DNA from 3 places in the Ectobacillus soli genome. Region 1 is predicted to be linked to each of the others. Evidence: riboswitches for the same ligand, from Rfam matches in the RefSeq annotation. Region 1 holds a riboswitch; each other region holds the start of a gene.
What was found. Region 1 has a riboswitch for cyclic di-GMP ahead of ACAN53_RS14290 (DUF3298 and DUF4163 domain-containing protein). Riboswitches for the same ligand answer to the same signal wherever they lie in the genome.
Positions count from the first base shown of each region.

Region 2: another riboswitch for cyclic di-GMP. It lies ahead of ACAN53_RS13090 (endo alpha-1,4 polygalactosaminidase); the one in region 1 lies ahead of ACAN53_RS14290 (DUF3298 and DUF4163 domain-containing protein).
Region 3: another riboswitch for cyclic di-GMP. It lies ahead of ACAN53_RS00175 (anti-repressor SinI family protein); the one in region 1 lies ahead of ACAN53_RS14290 (DUF3298 and DUF4163 domain-containing protein).

Region 1 covers NZ_JBGJZM010000002.1:512,276-516,629, reverse strand. The annotation lists gene ACAN53_RS14305 (CpaF family protein) at 1-117, shown strand, start outside; gene ACAN53_RS14300 (type II secretion system F family protein) at 123-1,115, shown strand; gene ACAN53_RS14295 (type II secretion system F family protein) at 1,120-2,040, shown strand; cyclic di-GMP riboswitch class I at 2,223-2,294, shown strand; gene ACAN53_RS14290 (DUF3298 and DUF4163 domain-containing protein) at 2,427-3,047, shown strand; gene ACAN53_RS14285 (Ig-like domain-containing protein) at 3,503-4,354, shown strand, end outside.
Region 2 covers NZ_JBGJZM010000002.1:253,402-257,755, reverse strand. The annotation lists gene ACAN53_RS13100 (sensor domain-containing protein) at 1-1,075, shown strand, start outside; gene ACAN53_RS13095 (type 1 glutamine amidotransferase domain-containing protein) at 1,124-1,786, opposite strand; gene ACAN53_RS13090 (endo alpha-1,4 polygalactosaminidase) at 2,401-3,222, opposite strand; cyclic di-GMP riboswitch class I at 3,266-3,349, opposite strand; gene galE (UDP-glucose 4-epimerase GalE) at 3,415-4,354, opposite strand, start outside.
Region 3 covers NZ_JBGJZM010000001.1:27,086-31,439, forward strand. The annotation lists gene ACAN53_RS00160 (ABC transporter permease) at 1-476, opposite strand, end outside; gene ACAN53_RS00165 (ABC transporter ATP-binding protein) at 505-1,272, opposite strand; gene ACAN53_RS00170 (ABC transporter substrate-binding protein) at 1,285-2,277, opposite strand; cyclic di-GMP riboswitch class I at 2,516-2,600, shown strand; gene ACAN53_RS00175 (anti-repressor SinI family protein) at 2,615-2,764, shown strand; gene pckA (phosphoenolpyruvate carboxykinase (ATP)) at 2,919-4,354, opposite strand, start outside.

The DNA.
Region 1 (4,354 bases):
GGGAAAATCATTGGGAAGCTTGTACCAACAGGAGTGCGCCCTGCTTTTTATGATCGGTTAGAAAATGCCGGAATCCATATACCTTCATCTGTTTTCTTTGAAAAAGAGGAGGGATGATTTGCGTGTTTACCATAAATATATACTATTTTCTATTATTTTCATTGCTTGTTTTCTTCCATTTTTTCTTCTTACTTCAGCTATTTGCACAAAAAAACAAACAATTGGAAAAACGTTTGCATTTTTATTTAATCGAGGATCCTCAACCAGAAAAACTAGACGTGAAGCAAGGGAAAAAGCAGAAAATCATTAGCATAAAGAACATGATAAAAATGTACAACAATCGAATGAAAAAGCTAATGAATAAAAGGAAAACCAATGTAAAAGTAGAGCAGCTGCTCGAAAGTGCCGGGGCTAGTTGGTCGTCAGGGGAATATGTAGTATTTCGTTGGCTTTTTGGAATCATTTTCGGCGGAATTCTTTATTTAATCACGGGCCAGCTATTGGTTGTAGCGATTGGGTTTACTGCAGGGTTCTTGTATCCAAAGTTATTATTGAGTTTTAAAAGAAACAAACGGATTCGTAAATTTAATGATCAGCTGCAGGATATGATTACAACGATTATTAGTTCGATGCGAGCAGGTTATAGTTTTAATCAAGCATTAAAATCTGTAGCAGAGGAATCTTCTTATCCGATGAATAAAGAAATGGAAATCGTACTTAAAGAAATGCAATATGGAATTGGTATGGAAGATACTCTTCATCATTTATATGAAAGAGTGCCCAGCAAGGATCTGGATATAATGATCCAGGCAATTTTGATACAAAGACAGGTTGGCGGGAATTTGGCAACCGTTTTGAGCATTATAGTTGATACGATTCGAGAAAGACAAAAAATCCAAGCTCAAATTAAGACACTCACTGCTCAAGGTAGGATGTCGGGGGTTGTGATTGGAATCCTTCCATTTGCCTTAGGTACATTATTATATATGATCCAGCCTTCTTATATCGGACTATTTTTTACAGATAAGATTGGCATCGTGCTATTGTCTGCTGCACTTGGATCGGGTATATTAGGATTTTTGCTGATTCAAAAGATTATTAAAATAGAGGTGTAGTAATATGCTATATACAGCCTTTTTTTTCGCCATTTTCTTCTTTGTATTTGGAGTGCTGTTCATTCCAATGGACAAAAAGAATCAAGTAAAGCATCGAATGGAGCATTTACTAGGTGAGAATGAAACAAATCATGCAGATCTCGAAGAGAAAAGGAATAAGGAATCCTTTCGACACCGTGTTTTCTTGCCTCTCTGGATGGAAGCAAAAAAAAGTTTGTCCAAACGATTGCCAAGCAAACAAGCAGAAAAGCTGGATAAGCAATTAGTTCAAGCAGGTAATCCTTTTCACATGAAATCAGCCGATTATCGAATGGTTCAGTTGGCTTTTCTGATTGGAATGCCTCTTGTACTCCTTTTTTATGGATTATTACTAGGCTTTCAAGGTACGTCATTAATTATTTTTCCATTCATAGGATCAGTGATTGGTATTGTTTTACCGCGCTATTACATAAAAATGAAAATGGTAGAGCGTAAAAAACGTGCGTCGAAGGAATTACCGGATTTCGTTGATTTATTATCGGTAAGTCTTGAAGCAGGCTTAGGTTTTGATTCTGCGCTAAGTAAAGTAATCGGAAAACAAGATGGTGTACTCGCCAAGGAATTCCGTCGCTGCCTTGAGGAATTGCGGCTGGGCCTAACCCGCAAAGAAGCATTAATGGGCGTACGAGATCGTTTGGATGTAGAGGAAGTTTCCTCCTTTATCAATAGTGTATTGCGAGCGGAGAAGCTAGGTGTCGGAATGGTGCAGGTGCTTCGCATTCTTACTGTGGATGTCAGGGACCGCAGACGTCAAAAAGCAGAAGAAACTGCCATGAAGGCTCCTATCAAAATCTTGTTCCCTTTAGTGTTTTTTATCTTTCCGAGTCTCTTTATTGTTATCCTTGGTCCAGTTGCTATCCAGCTTATTCATCAATTTAATAAGTAGGAAAATTTTCTCTAATTAATATAAATAGATTTTTAGGGTGCGGGGGAGTGTTCTTGCATCCATTTTTTAGATACGAGAAATGACCGACAAATTACTGACGGTGCATGGTACGTAATGAAAAAAAATAATGTTCCTGCCCCTATTCTTCAAAAATACATGTAAGTATGAGTGAATTTTATGCCAAATGAAAAAGGTAAAACCATTGAAAGATGGTGACGCAAAGCTGCGAGCCTAAAGAACTGGCAGCCTTCATAAAATGGAGGCCACCGTTTTCGTTTAAATAGCTTATTGGTCCTTCCTATGGATTACTCCACGCTTTTGCCCTTGGCATACACCTACCTCTTTCAAGAATACAATGAGTATAAAATATTAAAGGATGGTTAAGTATGTCTAATTCATTCTCCGTAAGTATTAAGACGGTTAAAATCAGCAACGGACCGAATAAAACAGTCTTTTATCCCCAAGTAATTGGTATGCAGAATCAGGAATTGGAAAAATCAATGAATCAGACGATTGCCTGCCAAACCCAGCAACTCATCAATCAACAAATTGGGAATATGAAGGAAACAGTGGAGGAAATGATAGGGTTATATGAAATCAAAAACGACCAACGCCAGGTAGTAAGCCTATTACTCTCCAATTATACGTATCACCACCATGCTGCCCATGGTATGACGTATATAAAGTCTTTAACATTTGACCTAAAAAAGGGTAAGGTTTGTGAACTGAAAGACTTGTTTAAGCTTGGAAGTGATTATGTCAAAAGACTTTCACTCTCAATTCATACGCAAATCAAACAACGTGATATCCAGCTTCTCAATAGTTTCACAGCCATTCGGACCAATCAAGAATTTTACATTGCAGACAAAGTGCTTGTTATCTATTTTCAACTATATGAAATTACTCCATATGTCTTTGGTTTCCCAATGTTTCCAATCTCGGTATTTGATATACAAGACATCATTGACGAGGATAGCCCCCTCGGACGAATGGCTATTAATCATTAACCATCCTTCTCTCATGCCGGCTAAAGGTAGTTACAATCCAAAAGTAACAGAAGACTATGATACTCGGCATTTGATGAACGAATATTCTTAGATTAAAAAGCCCTATGAAGTGGAATTTTCCGTCTAGGCCTTTCTTTTTGAGAGGAAAGCCACCTCTGTATAAAAAATAGGAATTATATGTAAAATGCAGTACAAGTATGCCCTACCTTCTTTCGAGAAGCTAGGGTTATTTCCTTTTAGAATAAGTACCAGAGTCTTTAAGTAGAAAAAGAAATATAGTAAGAAGTCAAAATTCTGCAAATATTGTCGAAAATATGAATGAATCTCTAAAATAATATTAAAAATATTATGACAGTTTCAGTCGTAATATTACAAAAATATTAAAAAGGTGTAAAGTTAATATGTAGATTGTTAGTACTTAATAATCTAATCTGCTTTATAAAGGAGGGGTGTAGTTGCATACACTTTACTTTATAAAAAAAGCGATACAACTCTTACTTATGATTGCGTTTGTAATTATCATTGTTCTCACGCCTGCAATGGTATTAAATACCCCGAAATTAGATGGGACAATATTTCCAATTATGGGATATCAACGAGCTTTGGCGGTTGCTAATGTTGGAATTTTAGAAAACCAAACTTTGAATGGTTCCTATAATTCTAGTACTGGAAATCTTTCTTTGGTAATCACCGGAAGCCCACTACTAAATTTAGGCGTACTTAACACGGAAAGATTTGTTTATCAACTGCCGCAAGAATTGAGATTTATTTTGGATGATCCTCGTTTTAAACAAAATGCATGGATTGATTTTGAAGAGACATGGCTTTTAGGTTCAACTAACGATACTATTGATGGCAGTTTATTGACACTAAATGCTGTCGATGGAACTGTAACCGGTGTACGAAATGCTGGGCTCAATCTTTCCCTTGGCGCAACAGTTACTGTTACGCTGACGATTAAGCTAAGCGCTTTAGACGTTGCTAAATTACCACCAAGTCCTGATGGAAAACTGGAGTTTTATGGATTAGCAGCGAAGGATGCACTTATTGATTTAACTGTATTAGCAAGTGAAGGTTCTCTCTATACAATGGGAACGGATGTATTACCACCACCTCCAACAATTAATACCGTGAGTGACGTTGATACAGTGGTATCAGGGACAGGGGAAGCAGGAGCAACAGTAAATATAATCACTCCGGGTGGGAACTATCAAGGGCTAGTAGATGCAGGAGGATCCTACAGTATTACAATTCCAGCACAAGATGCGGGGACAACGATTACGGCAACACAGACTGTAGCAGGAATT
Region 2 (4,354 bases), 260 kb from region 1:
TGATTTTGCTGCACGTCTTGGCGGAGATGAATTCGCGTTACTTCTTCCTAATTTGCGGGTGGAAGAAGTAGAAGTGATTGCGAAGCGAATTGTACTTGCCTTTCAAGGTCCGATTATATTTCAAGATAATTCGATTGTTTCTACCGTTTCGCTTGGAATATCTATGTTCCCGTGTGATGGAATGACAGAAGATGAACTTCTGCGCCATGCCGATTCTGCCTTGTATTATGTGAAAGCGAAGTCCGGTAATAATTATCACTTCTATAATCACAGTGATAAGATCAATCGAAGAAAGAAACTGGGTATGGATTTGCCCATGGCTATAGAAAACCGGGAATTTATGCTTGTATATCAGCCACAATTAGATTTATATGATGGCTCGATTTTAGGTATGGAAGCCTATATGCGTTGGCAGCATCCTGAATATGGTCTCATTACTTGGCTTGAACTAACGTCTCTTGCAGAAGAAGAAGGGCTTATAGCAGATACAACGCTTTGGATGTTACAAGAAGCGATGCAAAAAATTCATTCGTGGAATGATACCTTTCACTTAAAAATGAAACTAGCTGTACGGTTGTCCCCTCAGTTACTTAATAGTAGCTTGTTTACCGAGAAAGTAATACAACTGTTGCAGGATATGCAGTTTGCGGCAGGTCAACTTATCGTTGAAGTGACAGAGGAAGCTTTAATTAATAGCCCAGATATGGGAATGGCATTTTTAACTGCCATGAAACGCTGCGGTGTTATGGTAGCTCTTGAAAACTTTGGAACGGATTTTTGCTCTCTTTGTAATATGGTACAATTACCAATTCAGTTACTGAAATATAATAAGAGTTATATTTATAATATTAAACGGAACCTAGCGAATAAGAAGCTTCTCGATTCTGTTGCTGATCTAGGAAATAGCTTAGGAATTTCTGTCTTGGCTGAAGGAGTGGAAGAGCAGGAGCAATGTTCTTTTCTTACGCGAATAAACGGTGAGAATGTGCGAGGATTCTACTATAGTAATCCATTGTCCCCTTGTGAGGTAGAAAAATGGATGAAGCAGCATTTGCATGAAAAAGAATTGGTCTAATAAAAAGGAAGCCCATCAATGTGAAGATGGGCTTCTTTTCTTCTATACTTATGCTAGTTGTGCTATAAATGCTTTTGCCACGCTTATGGTTGATTGCGGATTTTGGCCGGTAATTAGCTTTCCGTCAACTTCGACGTGATCAGACCAGTTTGGCTCGGCGACGAAGGAACCGCCTAGCTCACGGAGCTTGGATTCGAGTAAAAACGGCATATATTTATCAAGAGTTGTGGCAACTTCCTCTTCATTTGTGAAGGCAGTCATTCGTTTGCCTTTGACAAGAGGTTGTCCGTTTGCGAGCACGCCGCCTACTAAGGCTGCTGGGCCGTGACATACAGCTGCGATGATTTTATCTTGATTTGCAAAATCAGTTAGTAGTTTGTGAATATGTTCGTTTTCTGGGAAGTCAAACATTGTACCGTGACCACCTGGAAAGAAAATGCCGATGAATTCATCTGCACCCTTTATATTAGAAAGAGGAAGGGTGTTAGTTAGTAATGTGCCAGCTTTTTGATCTTCTTCGGGAACGTCCCCTTGTAAGCTGCGTGGATCAATTTGGGATTCGCCGCCTTTTGGGCTTGCAACAGTTACGTCATATCCATTTTTCGTAAATTCTAAATATGCTTCGGAAAATTCTGTTAACCATATACCAGCTAGTTCACCGTTCTTCATTGTATAACCATTTGTAACGACCATCAGGATTTTGTTGCTCATAGAATAGTCCTCCTTTGTACTTGTATGTACAACTGTTATTGTAAGGAATATTTTTCTAAATCTCAAATTATGTGTTTGGGCTTGTTGTAATAAAGTAAAATTAGAGCAAAGGTGTATGAACATGAGGCGAGGGAACGGTTATTGTGTTGCTTTCTTTTCTTATTATAGGTGTTGGTGCTTCGTTTCAACAAAAGTTTGTGCGGGCAGAGCGATGTATAAGAGGCCACTGTATCAAGTTGATTGCACACTTTTTCCAGTGTAATCGGCTTAATTCTACAAAAAATGTCTGAACAAATGAGGAAATGAGTGAATTTGATGAGAGGAACATTTGTCTTATTAATGAAATAGCATATTTACGTGTGAGATCTCGGTTCAATCCACAACGACGCATTGATTTAATCTTAAAATCCTGAGTTTAATCACGAAAAGACTCTATTTAATCACGAAATCCTGAATTTAATCTCGAAACTATCACATTTAATCTCGAAAACGTTATATTCGTGAAAAAACGACAAATTTCGCCAGGCTTTCTGCCACGTCCTCCGACTCGCCACCCCCCCAAAGCAAAAACCCCCCGCAATCCCTGCGGGGGGCAAATCGATAAGATGTAGGTTTTATTTTAATTTATCATATACATCATTTTTATTTACCATAGACACGAAGCCTTTTGATTGGCTAAAAGATTGAGATGCTGTGTTAGGAGCAACTGTAAATACTTTTAGCGTACTCTTTTGGCTTTGGAAGTACTTAATCCAGTTTTGGCTCCATGCATCCTTTGCAATTACTTTACTGTTAAAGTCTTCCCATAGTACTGCATCGATGTATGGTAACGATGTAGTTTTTATTGTGTCAAAGCCCCAGTTTTGCATAAGAAGTAAGCTTGGATATTTGGCTTTCATTTCTTTTAATAATGCAACATAGCCGCCGCGAATCTTTGTTTGGTCGATTGGTTTGTCATAGAAATAATCATCAATGTCACCAACTGTGTCTAAGAAGACACCATCTAATCCTTTTTGAGCGACTTGTTCATTTACTTTTGTTAATATAACGCTTCTGTAATGAGCGTTCGTGATATCCATAATATATGTATTCCACTGAGGGATCTGCATTTTACTACCATTATAATAGTAGTAATCAGAATCAGTAACTTTAGCTTTATTTTGAGCTTCTAGTTCCATAACGCTCACATAGCCAAGTACCTTTGTTCCAGATTTTTTTAACTGTGTTATTTGATCCTTTGTAAATGCGTATGGTTCAATGACAACTGTGCTATAGGTGGAGAGCTTTTGAATTGCTTTTGCATTTGCTGCTCCGTAATAGATCGTAAAATTCTTTGTTTTTAATAGAGGGTTGCCGCTGCTAGCGCATGCAGCAACGCTTGGTATGATAAATAATGCGAACAATGCCAGGAATGAAACAAAACGTTTAATAGCCATATTATATTCTCCTCCACTACGATTTTTCTCTTAAATAGAAAATTACGGCAGCACAGCCATCTTAGCTTCTCGCCTTAGATCTGTTGCTTTGCGTCCTTACTTTTCAGTAAGTTTGCTATTAAGAGGTCTTGCACGTTTATGGTTTTATTATACTAGTGCTGGGACAAGATTCAACCAGATATATGTGAAAACTTAGTTAACTTGCAGGGCTTTGTAGCCATTTTTATTATGAGATTGCCAGTTCCATGAGTCTTTGCACATGTCTTCTAATGTGCGTGTAGTTTGCCACCCAAGTACGCGGTTGGCTTTAGAAGGGTCCGCAACGCAGATTGCAATATCCCCGGGACGGCGGTTTGTAATGCGGTATGGAATTGGTTTTCCACAAATTTTTTCGAAGGCTTGTACCATTTCGAGTACGCTGTAGCCAGTTCCCGTTCCAAGATTAAAGGCTTCCGTTCCTGTATGCTCACGAATGTAATCCAATGCCTTCACATGACCGATAGATAGATCGACAACGTGGATGTAGTCGCGTACGCCTGTGCCATCCTTTGTTGGATAGTCATTGCCAAAGACGCTGAGCTCCTTTAATTTACCGACCGCTATTTGCGTAACATACGGCATGAGATTGTTTGGAAGGCCGTTTGGATCTTCGCCGATTCGACCGCTTTCGTGCGCTCCGAACGGGTTGAAATAGCGGAGAAGGGCGATGCTCCAGCTTGGATCGGATACTGCTAAATCCTGAAGAATTTGTTCAATCATTAGCTTCGTTTGTCCGTACGGATTGGTTGCAGATAGCGGAAAGTCCTCTGTAATCGGAGACGTTTCGGGAACGCCATATACCGTTGCAGATGAGCTAAATACGAGTTGTTTTACGTTATATTTGTTCATGACATCACATAGAATGAGAGTGCTTGTTATATTGTTATAGTAGTAAGAGAGAGGCTTGCTTACGGATTCTCCGACCGCTTTGAAGCCGGCAAAGTGAATGACGGCGTCGATTTGATTTTCACGGAAAATGGTGTCCACCGCTTCTCGGTTCAGCAAATCTTCTTCGTAGAAGGGGAAGGATTTTCCTGTAATTTCTTGCACGCGGGTAATAGCTTCTACCGAACTATTGGATAAGTTATCGATG
Region 3 (4,354 bases), on a different contig from region 1:
TTTATATAATTCGTGTCAACCTCTAAAAAGGCTGAGTAAATTACAAGAATGGTAATGATGATAGAAATCAGTACCCCCATTGCAATAGATGATGTTTCATTAGGACCAAATAGTACGATGATAATTGGTCCGAGTGCGACTTTAGGCATAGCATTGAGTACGACTAAATAAGGATCTAAAATCTTAGCTAAAATAGGAATCCACCAAAGTATGGTAGCAATAATGGTACCGAGAAGAGTTCCTAGAATAAATCCAATACAGGTTTCAAATAGTGTGGTAGATAGATGGGGCCAAAGCGTACCATCTTGTAACTTACTACTAAATAAGTGAAAAATATTAATCGGTGAACTAAATAGAAGTGGATCAATCCAATCTAGGCTGCTCGCAACTTGCCATAGATAGATGAATCCAACAAGCAAAAGTACTTGTATAAATAGGATGGTATATTTTACTGTAAGGTTCTGTTTTTTATACATGCTGTGTAATAGTTTCAAATTGAAGTGATTATCCCTCAATAGCTTCAAGCTCCTTCCAAATAGTTTGAAATAAAGGGAGGAAGGAAGGGTGAGAACGCGCCTGAAAGGGGGGTAAAGTACGTATATCCTCAGGAATTATAACCTCTTTCGCTACTCTTCCAGGTCTAGCTTGCAGTAGAATGATACGGTCACTCATCGCGATCGCTTCCTCTAAATCATGAGTAACGAGGATGGACGTTTTTTGAAATTGCTTCAGCAGGGAAAAAACGAGTTCTTCTAATTTAAGCTTTGTCTGATAATCAAGAGCGGAAAATGGTTCATCTAATAATAGTAGCTTCGGATGAGTTGCTAACGTACGGACAAGAGCCGCACGTTGACGCATTCCACCCGACAAATGATGAGGATACAAATGTTCTATGTTTTGTAATCCAACCTTGTTTAATAATTGGATAGTGTAACGTTTATTTTCTTCATTATAGGTATTCGTGATGCGAAGTCCAGTTACAACATTTTCTTGTATTGTTTTCCAAGGAAATAAGTAGTCTTGCTGTAACATGTAGCCGATTTTGGATGATGGTTTTGTAATAATTTCCTCTTCAAGTGTTACAGTACCGCTTAATGGTACTAGTAATCCAGAAATTAAAGAAAGTAATGTCGTTTTCCCGCATCCGCTTGCTCCAAGAAGCGAAACAAATTCTCCTTCTTGGATAGATAAACTTATATTAGCTAGCACAAGACTTGCTTCATCTTTAGTAAAGTACCCATGGTAAAGCTGGTCAATGGATAAAAAGCTCATTATGCATTTCCCCTATTTTCTTATCACTTTTTCAGCAATCGCTGGATCAACTAAGCTTTGATAGTCGACCTTATTTGGCAATTGCCCAGCTTCTTTCATAATTTTTTGAAGGTTATTCCACTCTGCTTCATCTAAAAGTGGATTAGTTGCAAATGATTGCTGATCCTTATATCGTTGTATGACTTTTGTAATAATCTCCTTTGGTGTATCGGGAAATTGTGATTGTACTGTATTTGTAATTTCTTCTGAAGTATGAGTGTCTACCCATTGTTGTCCTCTATATAAGGCTTGTGTAAATTTTTCTATCGTTGCTTTATGGCTAACTATATAACTTTTCTTTGTCATAAAGGATGTATAGGGAACATTTCCAGATTCTGCACCAAATGAAGCGACAATATACCCTTTTCCGGACTGCTCAAAAATACTAGCTGTTGGTTCAAATAATTGAACGTAATCACCTGTTCCAGAAGCAAAGGCGTTAGCAATATTCGCAAAGTCAATGTTTTGTATGAGAGTAAGATCCTTTTGTGGATTTAGATTATGATTTTTCAGAACAAATTCTCCTACCATTTGCGGCATACCACCTTGGCGTTGCCCAAGAAACGTCTTGCCCTTTAAATCACTCCAATGGAATGTATCTGTTTTAGAACGAGCCACAAGAAATGTCCCATCTGTTTGGGTTAGCTGGGCAAAGTTAATAACAGGATCCTTTGCTCCTTGATTGTATACATAAATGGATGTCTCTGAACCAACGAGTCCGATATCTATACCATTTGAAAGAATGGCAGTCATTGTCTTATCACCGCCAGCAGTCATTTGTAGTTCTAAATCAATTCCTTCTTCTCGGAAATAGCCATTATTTATGGCTACATATAGGGGAGTATAAAATAAGGAATGGGTGACCTCGCCGACACGAATCTTTTCATTGACTGACTTTTGATTGCAAGCTGCTAAGGTACTCAAACAAAGTAGCATAATTAAAAATAGAAAGAGAAGCTTTCGCAATGCTGTGCACCTCCTAGATAGAATCTACTGTTACTGTATGAACTGAAGCAAAATTGTGTGAATGCCTATAAAAAAAAGTGTGATTAAAATGTTTCATCCCGCTATTTAGTAAAGTGCATCGTTTGTTTATCGAATATTGTCAAAATGTTTTTTTAAATATTTTTATAATATAAGTCGACTATTAAATGATAATCATGATAAAATAGGGTTGTGAAATATCACAATTAAAATTATGAAAAGTTGATAAAGGCAAACCTGTTGAAAAATGGGGACGCAAAGTCACAGATCTAAGGTAGGAATACTACGATGGCTGGTCTGCCGCTTACGGAGGTAGCTAATGTTGATGAGTCAATCAAGAATGATTGGGGAAGAGACGCACGGAGCCTATCTTGACATGGAGTGGTTAGCATTGATTATGGAGGCAAAAAGTTTAGGGTTAAGCTTTGAAGAAGTGAATGAATTTCTACAAGTAGCGTCTACTAAGTAACGCAGTGTAGGATAGTAGATAAAACAACTACGAAAAGCATCTCTAGCTAGAAGCACGGTTACATGCTATAAATGTTGAGCAGTCATTTGACTGCTCTTTTTTTTTGAAAAAAAAACACCGTCTACAGTAATTCTGTAGACGGTGTTTTTAGTTATTAGAAAGGACCGCCTGCTGAAATGATGTCTTCAGAAACATTAGCAAATTTCTTGAAGTTTTCTTTGAATTTGCCTGCAAGTTCCAAAGCAGTTTTCTTATATTCTTCTTTGTTAGCCCATGTCTTTTCTGGTATTAATACTTCATCAGGAACACCAGGTACATGAAGTGGAATTTCAAGTCCGAAAATGCTATCTTTGTTTGTTTCCACATTAGCTAGTTCACCGTTAAGTGCTGCTTGAACCATTGCACGAGTATATTTAAGATTCATACGTTTTCCTACACCGTATACTCCGCCAGTCCATCCTGTGTTTACTAAGAATACTTCGGCATTATGTTTTTCAATTTTTTCTCCAAGTAGTTCAGCATAACGAGAAGCTGGAAGCGGTAAGAAAGGAGATCCAAAGCATGTTGAGAATGTTGCTTGTGGAGAAGTAACTCCACGTTCTGTACCAGCAAGTTTGCTTGTATATCCGCTTAAGAAGTGGTACATTGCTTGTTCTTTAGAAAGTTTGCTGATTGGAGGCAATACGCCAGATGCATCAGCTGTTAAGAAAATAATTGTATTCGGATGACCTGCAACACTTGGTAAGACAATATTATCAATTGCTTCCATTGGATAAGCAACACGAGTATTTTCTGTCAATGATACATTATCATAATCTGGCACGCGAGAATGTTCATCAAGAACAACGTTTTCTAAAACAGTACCAAATGTGATAGCATCGTAGATTTGAGGTTCTTTTTCACGTGATAAATTGACAACTTTTGCATAGCAACCGCCTTCGATGTTAAATACACCATTATCAGACCAGCCGTGTTCATCATCCCCAATAAGTTTACGGTTTGCATCAGCTGATAAAGTTGTTTTTCCTGTTCCAGAAAGACCGAAGAATAAAGCAACGTCGCCTTCTTGACCAACATTAGAAGAGCAGTGCATAGAGAAGATGTCTTGTTCAGGTAGTAAGAAGTTCATAATAGAGAAGATACCTTTTTTCATTTCGCCTGCATATTCAGTTCCTCCGATTAGAACGATACGTTTTTCAAAGGAAGTGATAATGAATGTTTCTGAATTTGTTCCATCCACGCTTGGATCAGCTTTAAAATTAGGCGCTGAAACAATTGTAAATTCAGATTGATGATTTACTAATTCTTCTTCAGTAGGACGAATAAATAATTGCTCTGCAAATAGATTATGCCATGCATATTCATTGATAACTTGGATTGGCATTTGATATGCTTTATCTGCTCCAGCGAAACCGTTAAATACGAATATTTCATCTTTGTTTTTTAAGTATTCTAACACTTTAGTATATAGCTTATCGAAAGTTTCTGATGAAATTGGTTGGTTAACTGAACCCCAGTCAACTTTGCCTTCCGTAATATCATCTTTAACGATAAATTTATCTTTAGGAGAACGTCCTGTGTATTTTCCCG